2 regions of the Leifsonia sp. AK011 genome follow, and region 2 is predicted to be linked to the other one. Evidence: predicted binding sites of a transcription regulator. Region 2 holds the regulator's gene; the other holds the start of a gene.
What was found. The regulator LexA, encoded in region 2, represses DNA repair genes until DNA is damaged. The targets are predictions, from matches to a motif close to TCGAACANNTGTTCGA.
Positions count from the first base shown of each region.

Region 1 (7,360 bases), 1.2 Mb from region 2:
GTCGACTGGTATCGCGAGAACATTGCGACCTTGCGCGAGTAAGTCGCGTGTGACACAAGATCGACTCTGGGGGAGTAATTGAAGTTATCCGTAATTGGGTGTGGGTACCTCGGTGCGGTCCATGCCGCGAGCATGGCGGAACTGGGTCACGAGGTCGTTGGTGTGGATGTCGACTGGCAGAAGATCGGACTCCTAGCGGAAGGCCGCGCGCCATTCTTTGAGCCGGGATTGCCAGAAGTTCTGACTTCCGCCATTGCGACCGGGAGGCTGACGTTCACCACTGATATGGCCGAGGCTCAAGGTGCCTCGGTTCACTTTATTGCGGTAGGCACGCCGCAGCGCAAGGGCGAAGCCGCTGCGGACCTGAGCTACGTCGATTCTGCGGTTAATGCACTACTGCCGTACCTCTCATCGGGGGATCTTGTAGTTGGCAAATCGACCGTCCCCGTCGGCACAGCATCGCGACTCGTCGAGAAGCTCAACGGAAGCGGGGCGGATTTGGCCTGGAACCCTGAGTTTCTTCGCGAGGGATTTGCAGTGGAAGACACGATCCGGCCGGATCGGCTCGTGTACGGCGTGCCGGAGGGCGAAGGGGGGGACCGCGCTACCGCCCTGTTGAACGAGGTTTATGCGACGGCGATTGCCAACGAGACTCCGCTTGTGGTCACCGACTACGCAACTGCCGAACTCGTCAAAGTTTCGGCGAATGCGTTCCTCGCCACCAAGATCTCATTCATCAATGCAATGGCAGAGATCGCCGAGGTCACCGGCGCGGACGTGACGAAACTTGCGGATGCAATCGGGTTCGATGCGAGGATCGGGCGTCGATTCCTAAACGCCGGCGTGGGCTTTGGCGGCGGGTGCCTGCCTAAGGACATCAGGGCTTTCGCTGCGAGAGCGGAAGAGCTGGGCCGTGGACAGTCCGTCGCATTCCTCAAGGAGGTCGATGCGATTAATCTCAGGCGGAGGGATCGGGTGGTCGAGCTCGCGCTGGATGCCTTGCATCAGGAGCCTCTGGGGAAGAAGGTCACTGTCCTTGGACTTTCGTTCAAGCCTGATTCTGATGACGTGCGAGACTCGCCAGCTCTGGACGTTGCCGTCCGGTTGAAGGGTCTCGGTGCCGACGTGATCGCGACGGATCCACAAGCGATCGAGAACTCCAGGCGGCTGCATCCACAGTTAGCTTTCGAAGAGACGACGGCTGCTGCGCTCACGGGAGCTAGCGTTGTGGTGCTCGTAACAGAGTGGAGTGAATATCGTGACCTGGACCCCTCGGAAGTTGCCCAGTTGGCTCCCGCGGCAACGGTAATCGACGGGCGGAACTGTCTGGACCCGCAGGCTTGGCGTTCGGCGGGGTTTACGTACGTGGGCCTCGGGCGCCCGTAGGGTTATGTCAACTCGGATCACAGGATTGTGCCGACAAGCGACGGTTAGTCCGCGGGACATACAGGAAGGCGACCCTTGGAACTTCGGGACTACATTCGCATAGTACGGAAAGGCTGGATCCTCATCGTCCTCCTGTCGCTCCTTGGAGTCGCGGGCGGAGCCGCATTCTCGATCATCACGACGCCTCGGTACCAAGCTACGACCGCGCTGTTCGTCTCAGTACGCACTTCGGGCGAGTCGACCACAGGAGAACTGGTTCAGGGGAGCACGTTCGCACAGCAGAAGGTCAAGTCGTACGCGATCGTGGCTCGGAGCCCCCGGGTGCTCGATCCGGTGATCGAGGAACTCGGACTAAACATAAGTGCGGCAGAGCTGGCTGGACAAATTTCCACTGCTTCGCCTTTGGACACCACCGTGATCGAAATCACGGTCAACGACGTTGATCCTGTAATGTCCGCCAACATCTCCAACGCAGTCGCAGAGAGTTTCATAGACGTTATCGTCAATCAGCTTGAGGCCCCATCGGGTGGTCAACCCAGCTTGGTGACGATCGAACCTATCCGGCCTGCAGTCGTCCCGGTGGAGCCGTACGTCCCGAACACGCGGCAGAACCTCGCATTGGGACTCCTCGTTGGACTTGTTGCTGGACTCGGAGCGGCGATTCTCCGCCACGTACTCGACACGCGGGTTCATGGCCCCCAGGACGTGCAGGCGATCACTCCAGCCCCCATCCTCGGTGGCATTGGGTTCGACCCCGACGCGAAGAAGCGGCCACTCATTGTGCACGCTGATCCGCGCAGCTCGCGGGCCGAGTCGTTCCGCGCGCTGAGGACGAACCTTCAGTTCGTGCACCTCGACAGTGGGCCTCGAGTGTTCGTCGTGACATCCTCTGTTCCTGGCGAGGGCAAGACGACGACCACCGCCAACCTCGCGATCGCGCTCGCCGAAACCGGTGCGCGTGTCGCGGTGATCGACGGCGACCTTCGGCGGCCGGCCATCGCGGACTACATGGGGCTCGAGGGTGCCGTCGGTCTGACCGACGTGCTCATCGGTCGCGCCGAGCTGGGGGACGTGCTTCAGAAGTGGGGCCGTAACGAGCTGTACGTGCTTCCGGCAGGGCGCATCCCCCCGAACCCGAGTGAGTTGCTCGGCTCGAGCGCGATGGCGAACCTGCTGACGGAACTCGGCAAGACCTTCAACTTCGTGCTCGTGGATGCTCCACCGCTGCTGCCCGTCACCGATGCAGCAGTGCTGTCCAAGTTCACGACCGGCGCGATCGTCATCGTCGCCGCCGGACGCACCAAGCGCAACGAGCTCGCCGCCGCACTTCGGTCGTTCGAGCACATCGAGAGCAAGGTGCTTGGCGCCGTGCTCACCATGCTTCCCACCAAGGGTCCCGATTCCTACGGCTACGGCAACTACTACGGCGGGTACTCCGACGTGGACCCGTTGCAGCTTCGCCTCAAGGAGTAGAGGGGCCTCCCCACCCGAAGGAGAACGACTCGCATGGCCAGGTTCCGCATCCTGACCGTCTGCACTGGGAACGTCTGCCGGTCACCCGTGGCCGAACAGGTGCTCCGCGCCAAGATGGCAGACCTGCGCGGCATCATCGATCTCGAGAGTGCCGGGTTTCGGGCACTCGTCGGCGACGGGATGCCCGACCAAGCCGCCAACCTCTCCACAAGTCTCGGCGGCAATCCGTCGGGGCACACCGCGCGGCAACTCACCGAACAGCAGATCCTCGACGCCGATCTCGTGCTCGCGATGTCGCGCGAGCACCGGCGCGAAATCGTCTCCCTTGTGCCGAAAGCAAGTCGATACACTGTCACCATCCGTGAGTTCGCACGGCTATCGGCAGACCTCGACTCCTGGGATTTCCTTGACATCACAGCCCTGCCCCAGCGCCCCGCGTCAGCACGGCTGGACGCGCTCGTGGCGTTGATCGCCTCGCGTCGAGGGCAGGTGGAGCCGGCGGCATCCCCCGAAGACGACGACGTCGTCGACCCATACATGCAGGGTGACGAGCGCTACGCACTCACCGGCAGCCAACTCGCGCCCGCGATCGACGAGGTGCACCGGGTGATCCGGCTCGCGCTGGCACCGCGAGGAGAAGTGGCGTGAGCATTCACAACGCTCGCACCGGGCAGAACCGCTGGTGGATCATCCCGATCATCGCGGTCGTGGCCGCCGCGACCGTTGTGCTGGTTGCCCTCGCGCTCACGCCCAACGATCCGCCCGAGTCGGCGCTCATCCCCTGGACGCCCACGCCCCGTGTCACCACGGCGCCGACCGAGACCCCCGAAGACGAGGTACTGCTCGCGGTGCCGCAGAAGCGGTTCATCGCTGCGGTCGACGGTGAGCTCGCCTGGCGAACGGATGCCGGCACCTGCCCCACCTCGATGATCTGGCCCGAACTGACCACAACCGGCGGCGACGCCTGGGCACGCTTCGACGCGAGCACCGGCACGAACGCCAGTGGAGTGCTCGCCTTCGGCGCGGTCGCCGAGGGCGTGGTGGGCATGGTTACGCTCAGCACGGCCGACTGCGGCTCGTACCAGTTCACGTCCCTGGTCGACGAGAGTTGGCAGGCCGTCTCCAACGAGGCGATCGCCGACGAGTGGTACTTCGTGCCCGGCCAGGGGCCCATCGTCTACCTGCTCGGAACCGCCCACACCTCACCGTGTGACCCTGCGGGCATCGCGTCGCGCGGAGCGCTCGAGGTCGCCGTGCTGTGCTCCGATGGGAGTGTGGTGCGCTCGGTGGATGGCGCGGTCACCTGGGATGACGGATTCGCGATCGCCGGGGCATCCGTGATCACGGCCACACCCGACGGCTACCTCACCGGCGGTCTCGGCCGCACTGAGTGCCAGGGTGTCGAGCTGCGCGGGCTGACTCCAGAGCCGAGCAACGCCGACGGGCTCGTCGCCGGATGCTTCGTGAGCGTTGCGACGCCGGGCAACGTGGCCATGTCGTCCGTGCCGGGTGCGCTGTGGGTGTGGGCGGGCACCTCGCTCGGCATCTCGCCCGACGGCGGGGCCACGTGGTAGTTCGGCGGGTCGCCGCTGCGCTGCTGACGCTCCTCCTGCTCACCGGGTGCACGACGGGGCCCGGCGCGACAGTGTCGTTCTACGGCGACTCGTACACGCGAGGCAAGGCGGCATCCGACCCATCCCTGCGGTGGTCGTCGATCATCAGCGAGATGCGCGGGTGGACGGAGCTCAACCACGGCATCGATGGGCTCGGGTTCATCCGTCGGCGCGACGAGTTTCCGGATGTCCCGGGCGACATCATCGCGGACGACCCCGACATCGTGATCGTCGCCCTCGGCATCAACGACAACTTCGTCTTCGAGACCCGCGGCCCCGAGATCCAGCCGCAGATCGAGGCCGACTTCTCACGGTTGGCGAAAGAGCTGCCGGATGCCCGCATCATCGTCGTCGAACCGTTCTGGTACACCAAGGTTCGCTCCGACTCGGTGGAGGCCATCATCGGGTGGGTGCGGGACGCCGCTCTCGCGGAAGGCTTCGAGTACATCGGGGGAGCGTCGCACTGGCTCGACGGGCACCAGGAGTGGATGGCGGAGGACGCGTTGCATCCGAACGATGCGGGGTACGCGGAGATCGCGCGGCGGATGGATGAGGAGCTTCGCGAGCTGGGGCTGTAGCGGGAGGAGATTGCGGCGGTGTGCTGTGGAGCGTGCGGGGCCCTGTGCTGTGGAGCCTGCGGCGCTGTGCTGTGGAGCGTGCGGCGCTGTGTCCGTCCTTGCTGGTTGAGTAGCCGCGGGCGAAGCCCCGGCGTCATCGAAACCTCACGTCCGCAACCGAATGGCCCACGAACCCCGATCACTAGTCGCCCCCCCCGCCACATCGGAACACTCGGCACAAAGTCAGGCCATTTTCCGGGCTTTTCCTGTGGATAACTCGAACATAGATTCGATCCTCAGGTAAAGTTGGGGTATGTCAATCACCCGCCGCGCAAGCATCACGAGCGCCGCTGAGCGCGCCCGCGCGGCACTCGGTGAGCTTCTCGAGCTCGTGGCTGACAGCGCCCCGGCCGAGGTGATTGAGGCTCTCGGGGCGGTCGAGTCGGTGGGGCGTCTGGCCGACGCCGTGCGGGTGCGCGTGGCGACGCCGTTGGCTGAGAACGCCACGCTTGCCGAGCAGTTCGGGTTCAGGTCGGCGGCGGATGCCGTGGCCGACGTTGCGCAGATCTCCCGCCGTGCGGCCCGAACCCGTGTGGCCGTCGCCGCGGCGGTGGGCACGTCTCGTTCGCTCACCGGGGTGGAGCTCCCACCGCAGCGTCCCGCCCTTGCCGAAGCACTCGACGCGGGCGAGGTCGGGCTCGAGGCCGCCTCCCTGATCGTGCGGGAGCTCGACGCTGTGGCATCCCACACGGAGTCCGACGTCCAAGCCGCCGCCGAACAACTTATGGTCACCCTCGCCTCCGGCATCGACCCGACAACCGGTGCGGCCGCGTCGCCCGTGTCGGTGGACTACCTCACTGCCGAGGTGCGGCAGATCGCGTCCGCAGTCGACCCAGACGGGGCTCGCCCACGCGAGGAGCGTGCCCTGCGCAGCCGCGGCCTGCGTGTGGGTGCTGCCGATGTCGACGGACTGCGGTCAGTCAACGGGCGCCTCCTGGCAGACACAGCCGCGCTGCTCGAAGGGCTCCTCGAAGCCCAGCGCCGCACCCCGAAGTTCGTTGACGTCGCCTCGGCTCCCGCAGGTGGTGACATCGACGAACTCACGGATGTCACCGGCCTCCCGATCGACCCTGCCACCAGTGACGACCGCACTCCCGACCAGCGCCGCCATGACGCGTTCGCTGAGATCCTGATCGCCGCAACCCAAGCAGAAGGTGCACCTCAGCTCAATGGTGCTCCGGTCACGGTGCTCGTGACCGTCAACGCTGACGACCTTGGTGACGACGGCTACGGTGGCACCGACGGCGAGCAGGGCGACGGTCTCGGCGGCGACCCCATCGGCACCATGGCCGGCACCGACGTGCCCGTGTCGCGTGCCGAGGTGCTGCGGTACATGGATGCCGCGGGGTACCGCACCGTCACCCTCCAGAAGGGGCGCATCGCCAGCATCAGCTCGCAACAGCGCTGCTTCACCTCGGCGCAGCGCCTCGCCATCGCCGCCCGCGACGGGCTGCGGTGTGCGACCCCGGGATGCACGGCCCCGCACTACGTGCTGCAGGTGCATCACGTCATCCCGGATCGGGACGGCGGGCCGACCCACACCAATAACGGGATACTGCTCTGCTACTGGCACCACCGACTCGTCGACAAGGGTCCGTGGCGGTACCGCATGGTGAACGGGGTGCCCCAAGCCTGGAAGCCAGGGCTGCCCGACTGGGTACCCGTCAGCGCAGCGCAGCGCCTCGCGGCGTAGAGTCCGCGGCGCTGCGGTCGCGCCTGCGGGTGGAGCCGCGGCGAAGCCCGGCCCCACCTGCTGGTCGAGTACCCGAGGCGAAGCCGGGTGTCACCTGTTGGTTGAGTAGCCGCCGCAACGCCAGGCCCCACCTGCTGGTTGAGTAGTCGCGGCGAACCCCGGCCCCGGCTGCTGGTTGAGTAGCCGCGGCGAACCCCGGCCCCACCTGTTGGTTGAGTAGCCGCGGCGAAGCCCGGCGTATCGAAACCTCACCAACGTACCCGAGGGGTCGCGGGGGGTGAGGTTTCGATACGGCCGCTTCGCGGCCTACTCAACCAACAGAGGGGACACTGCTTCGCGACCTACTCAACCAGCAGAGGGTGCACCGCTTCGCGACTTACTCAACCAGCGGGTGGGGTGCCGCTCCACGCGGCGGGGGAGCGCACAGCAACAGCGCCTAAACTGTTCGGGTGGATAAACCCGTCGACGTCGCCCTGATTGGCGGCGGAATCATGAGCGCAACCCTGGGTTCACTTCTTCAGCGGCTTCAGCCCGACTGGGACATCCGGGTGTACGAGCGCCTCGGAGACCTCGCACTC
Region 1 covers NZ_JACCCH010000001.1:2,938,316-2,945,675, reverse strand. Annotated here, with positions in the region: gene HDC94_RS14190 (GDP-L-fucose synthase) at 1-42, shown strand, start outside; gene HDC94_RS14185 (UDP-glucose/GDP-mannose dehydrogenase family protein) at 79-1,386, shown strand; partial or broken gene HDC94_RS14935 (YveK family protein) at 1,462-1,722, shown strand; gene HDC94_RS14180 (CpsD/CapB family tyrosine-protein kinase) at 1,930-2,859, shown strand; gene HDC94_RS14175 (low molecular weight phosphatase family protein) at 2,893-3,507, shown strand; gene HDC94_RS14170 (hypothetical protein) at 3,504-4,433, shown strand; gene HDC94_RS14165 (SGNH/GDSL hydrolase family protein) at 4,427-5,050, shown strand; gene HDC94_RS14160 (HNH endonuclease signature motif containing protein) at 5,343-6,782, shown strand; gene HDC94_RS14155 (malate:quinone oxidoreductase) at 7,232-7,360, shown strand, end outside.
Region 1: the regulator LexA is predicted to act here: its motif matches at 5,307-5,322, upstream of HDC94_RS14160 (HNH endonuclease signature motif containing protein).

Region 2 (7,360 bases):
GTTGTGGCGCATGCCAGCACCCTGCTTCATGACCTTGCCGCTACCGGTGAGCTTGAAGCGCTTCTTGGCACCGGAGTGCGTCTTCTGCTTAGGCATCCTTGTCTTCCTTTTCCGTTGGTACTTCGGCAGCGGAGTTGTCCGCTGCTACATCCTTGGCCGCGTCGCGCGGGGCCTTGTTCGCAGTCTTGCGAGCCTCAGCCTCGGCCTTCGCAGCCGCCTTGGTCTTGTGGGGGCCGATCACCATCACCATGTTGCGTCCGTCGATGGTGGGGGTGGATTCGACCGAGCCGAACTCCGCGACATCCTCAGCGAAACGCTGGAGGAGGCGCACACCCTGGTCGGGACGCGACTGCTCGCGCCCGCGGAACAGGATCATGGCCTTCACCTTGTCGCCCGCGAGGAGGAATCCCTCCGCGCGCTTGCGCTTGGTCTCGTAGTCGTGCTTGTCGATCTTCAGGCGGAATCGAACCTCCTTGAGGATCGTGTTCGCCTGGTTGCGTCGCGCTTCCTTGGCCTTCTGTGCCTCTTCGTACTTGAACTTTCCGTAATCCATGATCTTGGCGACGGGAGGCTTGGAATTGGGAGCAACCTCAACCAAATCCAGGTCGGCTTCCTGGGCGAGACGGATGGCGTCCTCAATGCGGACGACACCTACCTGCTCACCATTGGGGCCGACGAGACGAACCTCAGGTACGCGGATTCGGTCGTTGGTACGGGGATCGCTGATGCGGAACTCCTCTGTCTTGATGATTCCGTGGCGTGTGCCACGCGGAACGAAAGAGGACATCGCGCGGCGCGCACAGCGCGCCACTCACCCTTGATGCTGCCTGGCCCACAATGACGGAGGCCATCGACGGAACAGACGGGGTGCAACTACCCGATAGCCTGTATGAGGCGGCCAGCAGGTGGGAGAATCTCCACTTTCGCGTCTCCGGGAGCCCGGAGCCTCGCCAATGGTAGCAGACCATTGGTGTTCCCGCCCAGAACTCAGCTGGGGTTCCCACCCCGCTCGATGGAGGACATTCATGCCTGACGGCTACGACGAAGCCAGCAACGAGATCCGCGACATCGGCGATGTTCCCGCGATCGAGCTGATCAACACCGTCTCGGTGCACCTCATGAGCGCCGCCGCCGTCAAGCTCGGCCTTGCGGACGACCCGGATGCCGCCTCCGAGATCGACCTCGACGAGGCTCGGAAGCTCATCACGGCCCTGGCTGGTCTGGTGACGGCAGCCGCCCCCGAGGTGTCGGACAGTCATGCCCGCCCGCTGCGGGACGGCCTGCGTTCGCTCCAGCTCGCCTTCCGTGAAGCGTCCAGCATCCCCGATGCGCCGGGTGCGGGCCCGGGCGAGAAGTTCACCGGTTCGGTGATCTGACCCGATCCTCGTCAGGCGGATGCGACGAGCTGGACCTTCAGGGAATCGACGCGCACCGCGATCGTCTCGTCCGATGACCAGCGGTCGCTGAGACGAGCCATGAGTTCGTCGACCGCGGACCTGTCGAGCCCCTCCTCGAGCGACAACCTGACGATGAGCTCCGGCCCCGCGAGCCTCGCGTCCGGGTCCCCCGGTGCCAGATACAGCTCACGGACGACGGGCTCCGGTGACGCCGAGGCGAGGAAGGCCTCGAGCACGGCCGGGTCGAGATAGCTCGGCGTCCACGGCTGGGATTGGGCGATCGCCCAGAGGGCGGGACGACGCACGGCGAACTCCGTCTCGCTCGTCGGGTCGACAATGACGACGTCCGTGTGTTCCTCGACGGCGGCCAGTGCGACCCGCGGCGCTGCGGCGGGGACGGGACGAGCATCCCGATTCCAGGCGCCGAGCGCGGTGACCGAGGTGAATGCCGGCTGCACGGTGCGACCGTCGGGGCCAGCCACCCTCACGATGGACAGTTCTTGCGTCTTGTCGACGAGATGTCCGTGGGGGCCGACACCACTGTCCCCACGCTCGGCAACCAGGGGCACAAGGAGGCGCGACTCGCGAAGCGCCTCCACCACCTCGGCCTCGCCGACCTCGCGGGCGCGGAAACGGCGTATCGCCTCCAGGAGGCGCGGGGGCGCTGAGCCATCGTCGTCCGGCGTTGCCGGATTCTCGATGTGTCGGCCGGCCCAGGGCACGCCTGCACTATCGGCCGCGGGCATCCCGTCGCCGACCATGTCAGGCGGAGGCGACGTCGAGCGCCTCGGCGAGGGTGAATGCCTTGGCGTAGAGGGCCTTGCCCACGATGGCACCCTCGAGGCCCTGCGGGACCAGGGCGCGCAGCTCGGCGATGTCATCCAGCGTTGCGATCCCGCCGGACGCGATCACGGGGCGGTCGGTGCGGTCCATGACCTGTTCCAGGAGGTCGACGTTCGGACCCTTGAGCGTGCCATCCTTCGTCACGTCCGTGACGACGTAGCGAGCGCACCCCGCCTCCTCAAGGCGGTCCATGACGGCCCAGAGGTCACCGCCCTCCTGGGTCCATCCCCGAGCCGCGAGCGTCGTACCGCGCACGTCGAGTCCCACCGCGATGGCCTCGCCGAACTCGGCGATCACGTGGGCAGCCCATTCGGGGTTCTCGAGCGCAGCCGTTCCCAGGTTGATGCGCTTGGCGCCGGTCGCGAGAGCAGCCTCGAGCGTCTGGTCGTCGCGGATGCCACCGGAGAGCTCGATGTTCACCCGACGCGGCGTCGCCTTGATGACCCTGCGGATGACGGCGCGGTTGTTCCCCCGCCCGAACGCCGCATCGAGATCCACGAGGTGGATCCACTCGGCACCCTGGTCGATCCATTCCTGTGCAGCATCCACCGGGTCGCCGTAGTTGGTCTCCGATCCCGCCTCGCCCTGGGTCAGGCGCACGGCCTTGCCCCCCGCGACATCGACCGCCGGAAGGAGCTCGAGGGCGGGGGTGGTGTTGAATTCGCTCACAGGGTTTCCAGCCAGTTCGTCAGGAGTCGGATGCCCGCTTCGCCCGACTTCTCCGGGTGGAACTGCGTCGCCGACAGCGGGCCATTCTCGACCGCGGCAAGGAACCGCGAGCCGTGTTCTGCCCATGTCAGGACGGGTGAAGGGAACGGGTGGTTCGTCTCCAGCGTCCAATCCTGGGCCGCGTAGGAGTGTACAAAGTAGAAGCGCTCATCGCGAATCCCCTCGAAGAGGCGCGAGTCCTCCGGCGCCTCGACGGTGTTCCACCCCATGTGCGGCAGAACGGGGGCATCGAGTTCACGCACGACGCCCGGCCACTCCCCCAGTCCCTCGGTGTCGACGCCCCGCTCGACGCCGAGTTCGAAGAGCACCTGCATGCCGACACAGATGCCGAGGACCGGCCTGCCGCCAGCGAGCCGCTGTTCGATGACAGCACCGCCCCGGGCCGCGCTCAGGCCGTCCATGACGGCCGAGAACGCGCCCACGCCGGGCACCAGGAGGCCGTCTGCGGCCAGCGCGGTGGAACGGTCGGACGTCAGTGTGACGCGAGCGCCCGCAAGCTCAAGGGCCTTGGCGGCCGAATGGATGTTTCCGGAGCCGTAATCGAAGATCACGACCGAAGGTGACGCGCTCACGATCAGAGTGCGCCCTTGGTCGAGGGAATACCCACGACCTGGGCATCCCGCGCGACGGCGAAGCGGAACGCCCGCGCGAACGCCTTGAACTCGGCCTCGGCGATGTGGTGCGGATCGCGACCCCCGAGCACTGTGATGTGCACGGTGAGGGCAGCATTGAAGGCGATCGCCTCGAACACGTGACGCACCATGGAGCCGGTGAAGTGGCCGCCGATCAGGTGGTGTTCGAATCCCGCGGGCTCCCCCGAGTGCACGAGATACGGCCTTCCCGAGATGTCGACGACCGCCTGCACGAGCGCCTCATCCAGCGGCACGAGAGCGTCCCCGAAGCGGGAGATTCCGGACTTGTCACCCAACGCCTCGCGGATGGCGAGGCCCAGGGCGATACCGATGTCCTCCACCGTGTGGTGGACATCGATGTGGGTGTCACCCGTCGCCTCGACGGTGAGATCAACGAGCGAGTGCCGCGCGAACGCCGTCAGCAGGTGGTCGTAGAAGGGCACACTCGAATTGATGGACGAGGTGCCGGTGCCATCGAGGTTGATCGTCAACTCGATGCTCGACTCGCTCGTCTGGCGGCGGATGGTCGCCTCGCGTGGGGTCATGATTCCCATCCTACCGAGGTGACCGGAGCGCCCAGAGTGCTCCAGAGGCGCCTAGCCGAGCCTCGCGAGGGCCTCGAGGAAGATATCAGTTTCCGCCTCGGTTCCCGCGGTGACGCGAAGGTGATGCGGGATACCCACATCTCGGATCAGGATCCCCTCGTTGAAGAGCTTGACGAAGAGATCGTGGGAGTTGGCGACCCCACCGAACAGCACGAAGTTCGCGGCGCTCGGGAGCGGCAGGTATCCGAGCGCGGGCAGCGCCTCGATCATCCGATCGCGCTGGCGCTTGATGTCGTCGACCATGGCGAGCATCTCGCTCGAGTGGGCGAGGGCAGCAACCGCGGCGGCCTGGGTCAGCGAGGAGAGGTGATAGGGCAGGCGCACGAGCCTGAGAGCATCGATGACGGCGGGATCGGCGGCGAGATAGCCGAGACGGATGCCTGCGAAGGCGAACGCCTTGCTCATCGTGCGACTGACGAGCAGCCGGGGGCGCCCTTCGAGGAGGGTCAGGGCTGTGTCTCCGTCAGCGAATTCCGCATAGGCCTCGTCCACGAGCACGATGCCGTCGGTCGCGTTGTACGCGGCCGCGATCACGTCCAGGTCGAGGGGGGTCCCCGTGGGGTTGTTCGGTGAACAGAGGAAGACGATGTCGGTCTGCTCGCGCTCGATAGCAGCCACGACGGTCTCCGCGCTGAGGGTGTACTCCTGATCGCGGTCGGCGGGGACCCAGCGGGTGCCGGTGCCACTCGCGATGATCGAGTGCATCGAGTACGTGGGCGGGAAACCGAGGACGCTACGCCCGGGGCCGCCGAAGGCCTGGAGGACGTGCTGCAACACCTCGTTTGAACCGTTCGCGGCCCAGATGTTCTCGGGAGCGAGACCGTGGCCGAGGTACGCGGAGAGCGATTCGCGCAGCGACGTGAACTCGCGATCGGGGTATCGATTGGCCCCGAGCACCGCTTGTGCGAGCGACATGACGATGTCCGTTGCCACCGCCTCCGGGATGGGGTGGGTGTTCTCGTTCACGTTCAGCTGGACGGGAACGGGCTCCTGGGGCGCACCATAGGGCTTGAGCCCACGCAGGTCATCCCGGATGGGGAGGTCGTCGAGGCTTGTCACCCGTCCAAGCTTAGGGCGCACGCCATGGCCCGAACTGACGGCGCTGGCACTGTCGCGCTGGCACTGTCTATCGCGCGAACTCCAGCGGGATCGCGAGCTGCTGGCCCGCGAACACGTCGGCGGACTCGAGCTGGTTGAGTCGGACGATCGAGTCGATGACGTCGCGCGGATCGGTGCCCGGGGCGACCGCCTCTGCAACATCCCACAGGGACTGGCCCGACGCGACAGTGACGTAGTCGAACGAGACGGGCGTCGATTCGAGGGATGCTACGGCGCCGCCGCCGTTGAGAGCGAACAGCAGCGCGGCGACGACGAGTGGTGTGGCCGCGAGGGTCAGAAGGACCCCGCGGCCACGTCGTGTGAGGCGCAGGCGGGGTGCGGGGGCGCGGCCCGAATCGGACTGTCGTGCCACGTATGTCGCTGTGGGGAAAGCAATCGTGCTCATCATCCACTCCTTGCGTCTCGAACGAGGTTTCGTATCCGGCTCTCGGCCGGGAGTGCCGGATACGAAGTCATTAGTATTCCTGTACCGAACATAACTTCGATTGCTATCGAAATCAAGTCCATCTTCGAACAAGCCACCGACAAAGTTGTCAACACACTCGAAGATGTGTTTGTCTGCGGTCGCTCATCCGGATACAGTTTCGACAGAACCACCGACATTCGCCGGCGTACGGCAGGAACGAGGAACCGTGGACGAGACTCTCCCCACCGACCGCCCCGCGACCCGGCGTCGAAAGAGCCTGAGCGACAAGCAGCTCGCCATTCTCGATGTCATCCAGCGTTCGGTCGCATCTCGGGGGTATCCGCCGAGCATGCGCGAGATCGGGGATGCTGTGGGGTTGGCATCGCTGTCGAGCGTCACCCACCAGCTGGGTCAGCTCGAACTCAGCGGCTACCTGCGACGCGATCCGAATCGTCCCCGCGCGATGGAGATCCTGATCGACCTCCCGGAGCTCGAAACCGAGGCCGTGGTGGAGAGTGGAGCCCCCTCCGTCGGGGATGCCGCACTCGTGCCGCTCGTCGGGCGCATCGCGGCGGGCATCCCGATCACCGCCGACGAGCAGGTCGACGAGGTGTTCCCCCTCCCCCGGCGACTCGTCGGCAAGGGCGACCTCTTCATGCTCAAGGTCGTGGGTGAGTCGATGATCGATGCGGCGATCTGCGATGGCGACTGGGTCGTCGTCCGCCAGCAGCGCGACGCCGTCAACGGGGACATCGTGGCGGCCATGCTCGACAACGAGGCCACGGTCAAGGTCTTCAAGCAGCGCGACGGCCACACCTGGCTGCTCCCCCGTAACTCCTCGTTCGAGCCGATCCTCGGGGATGAGGCCGAGGTGCTCGGCAAGGTCGTGGCGGTGCTCCGGGCGGTCTAGCCCGCGATCACCTGCCGCGGGCTAGACCCTTCCGCTACTTCGCGGCTGCCTTCTCCCTCGCTGCCCGCGTTGCCGTGAGCACGTTCGTGAGTGACTGCACGGTCTCGTCGTACCCGCGCGTCTTGAGGCCGCAGTCGGGATTGACCCATACCTGGCGTTCCGGGATCGAACCGAGCGCGATCTCGATGAGGTCACTGATCTCCTCCACCGAGGGCACTCGCGGCGAGTGGATGTCGTAGACGCCCGGGCCGATACCGCGGCCGAAGCCGCTGTGCTTGATATCCGGCACGACCTCCATCTTGGATCGGGCTGCCTCGATCGAGGTGACGTCCGCGTCGAGACGGTTGATCGCGTCGATCACCACACCGAACTCCGAGTAGCAGAGGTGCGTATGGATCTGCGTGCGGTCCTCGACGCCCGCCGTGGCGAGGCGGAACGAACCCACGGACCAGTCGAGGTAGTCGGCATGGTCCTTTGTCTTGAGCGGCAACAACTCGCGGAGGGCCGGCTCATCGACCTGGATGATGCCGATGCCGGATCCCTCGAGGTCGGCGATCTCGTCGCGCAGGGCGAGGGCAACCTGGTTCGCGGTCTCGCGCAGGGGCTGGTCGTCGCGCACGAAGGACCAGGCGAGGATGGTGACCGGTCCCGTGAGCATGCCCTTGACGGGCTTGCTCGTGAGCGACTGGGTGTATGTCGACCACTCGACGGTGATGGGC
Region 2 covers NZ_JACCCH010000001.1:1,703,085-1,710,444, reverse strand. Annotated here, with positions in the region: gene rpmI (50S ribosomal protein L35) at 1-96, opposite strand, end outside; gene infC (translation initiation factor IF-3) at 89-787, opposite strand; gene HDC94_RS08350 (DUF1844 domain-containing protein) at 1,026-1,376, shown strand; gene HDC94_RS08345 (SseB family protein) at 1,388-2,143, opposite strand; gene priA (bifunctional 1-(5-phosphoribosyl)-5-((5-phosphoribosylamino)methylideneamino)imidazole-4-carboxamide isomerase/phosphoribosylanthranilate isomerase PriA) at 2,160-2,909, opposite strand; gene hisH (imidazole glycerol phosphate synthase subunit HisH) at 2,906-3,541, opposite strand; gene hisB (imidazoleglycerol-phosphate dehydratase HisB) at 3,544-4,146, opposite strand; gene HDC94_RS08325 (histidinol-phosphate transaminase) at 4,198-5,265, opposite strand; gene HDC94_RS08320 (LysM peptidoglycan-binding domain-containing protein) at 5,333-5,710, opposite strand; gene lexA (transcriptional repressor LexA) at 5,958-6,641, shown strand; gene metE (5-methyltetrahydropteroyltriglutamate--homocysteine S-methyltransferase) at 6,676-7,360, opposite strand, start outside.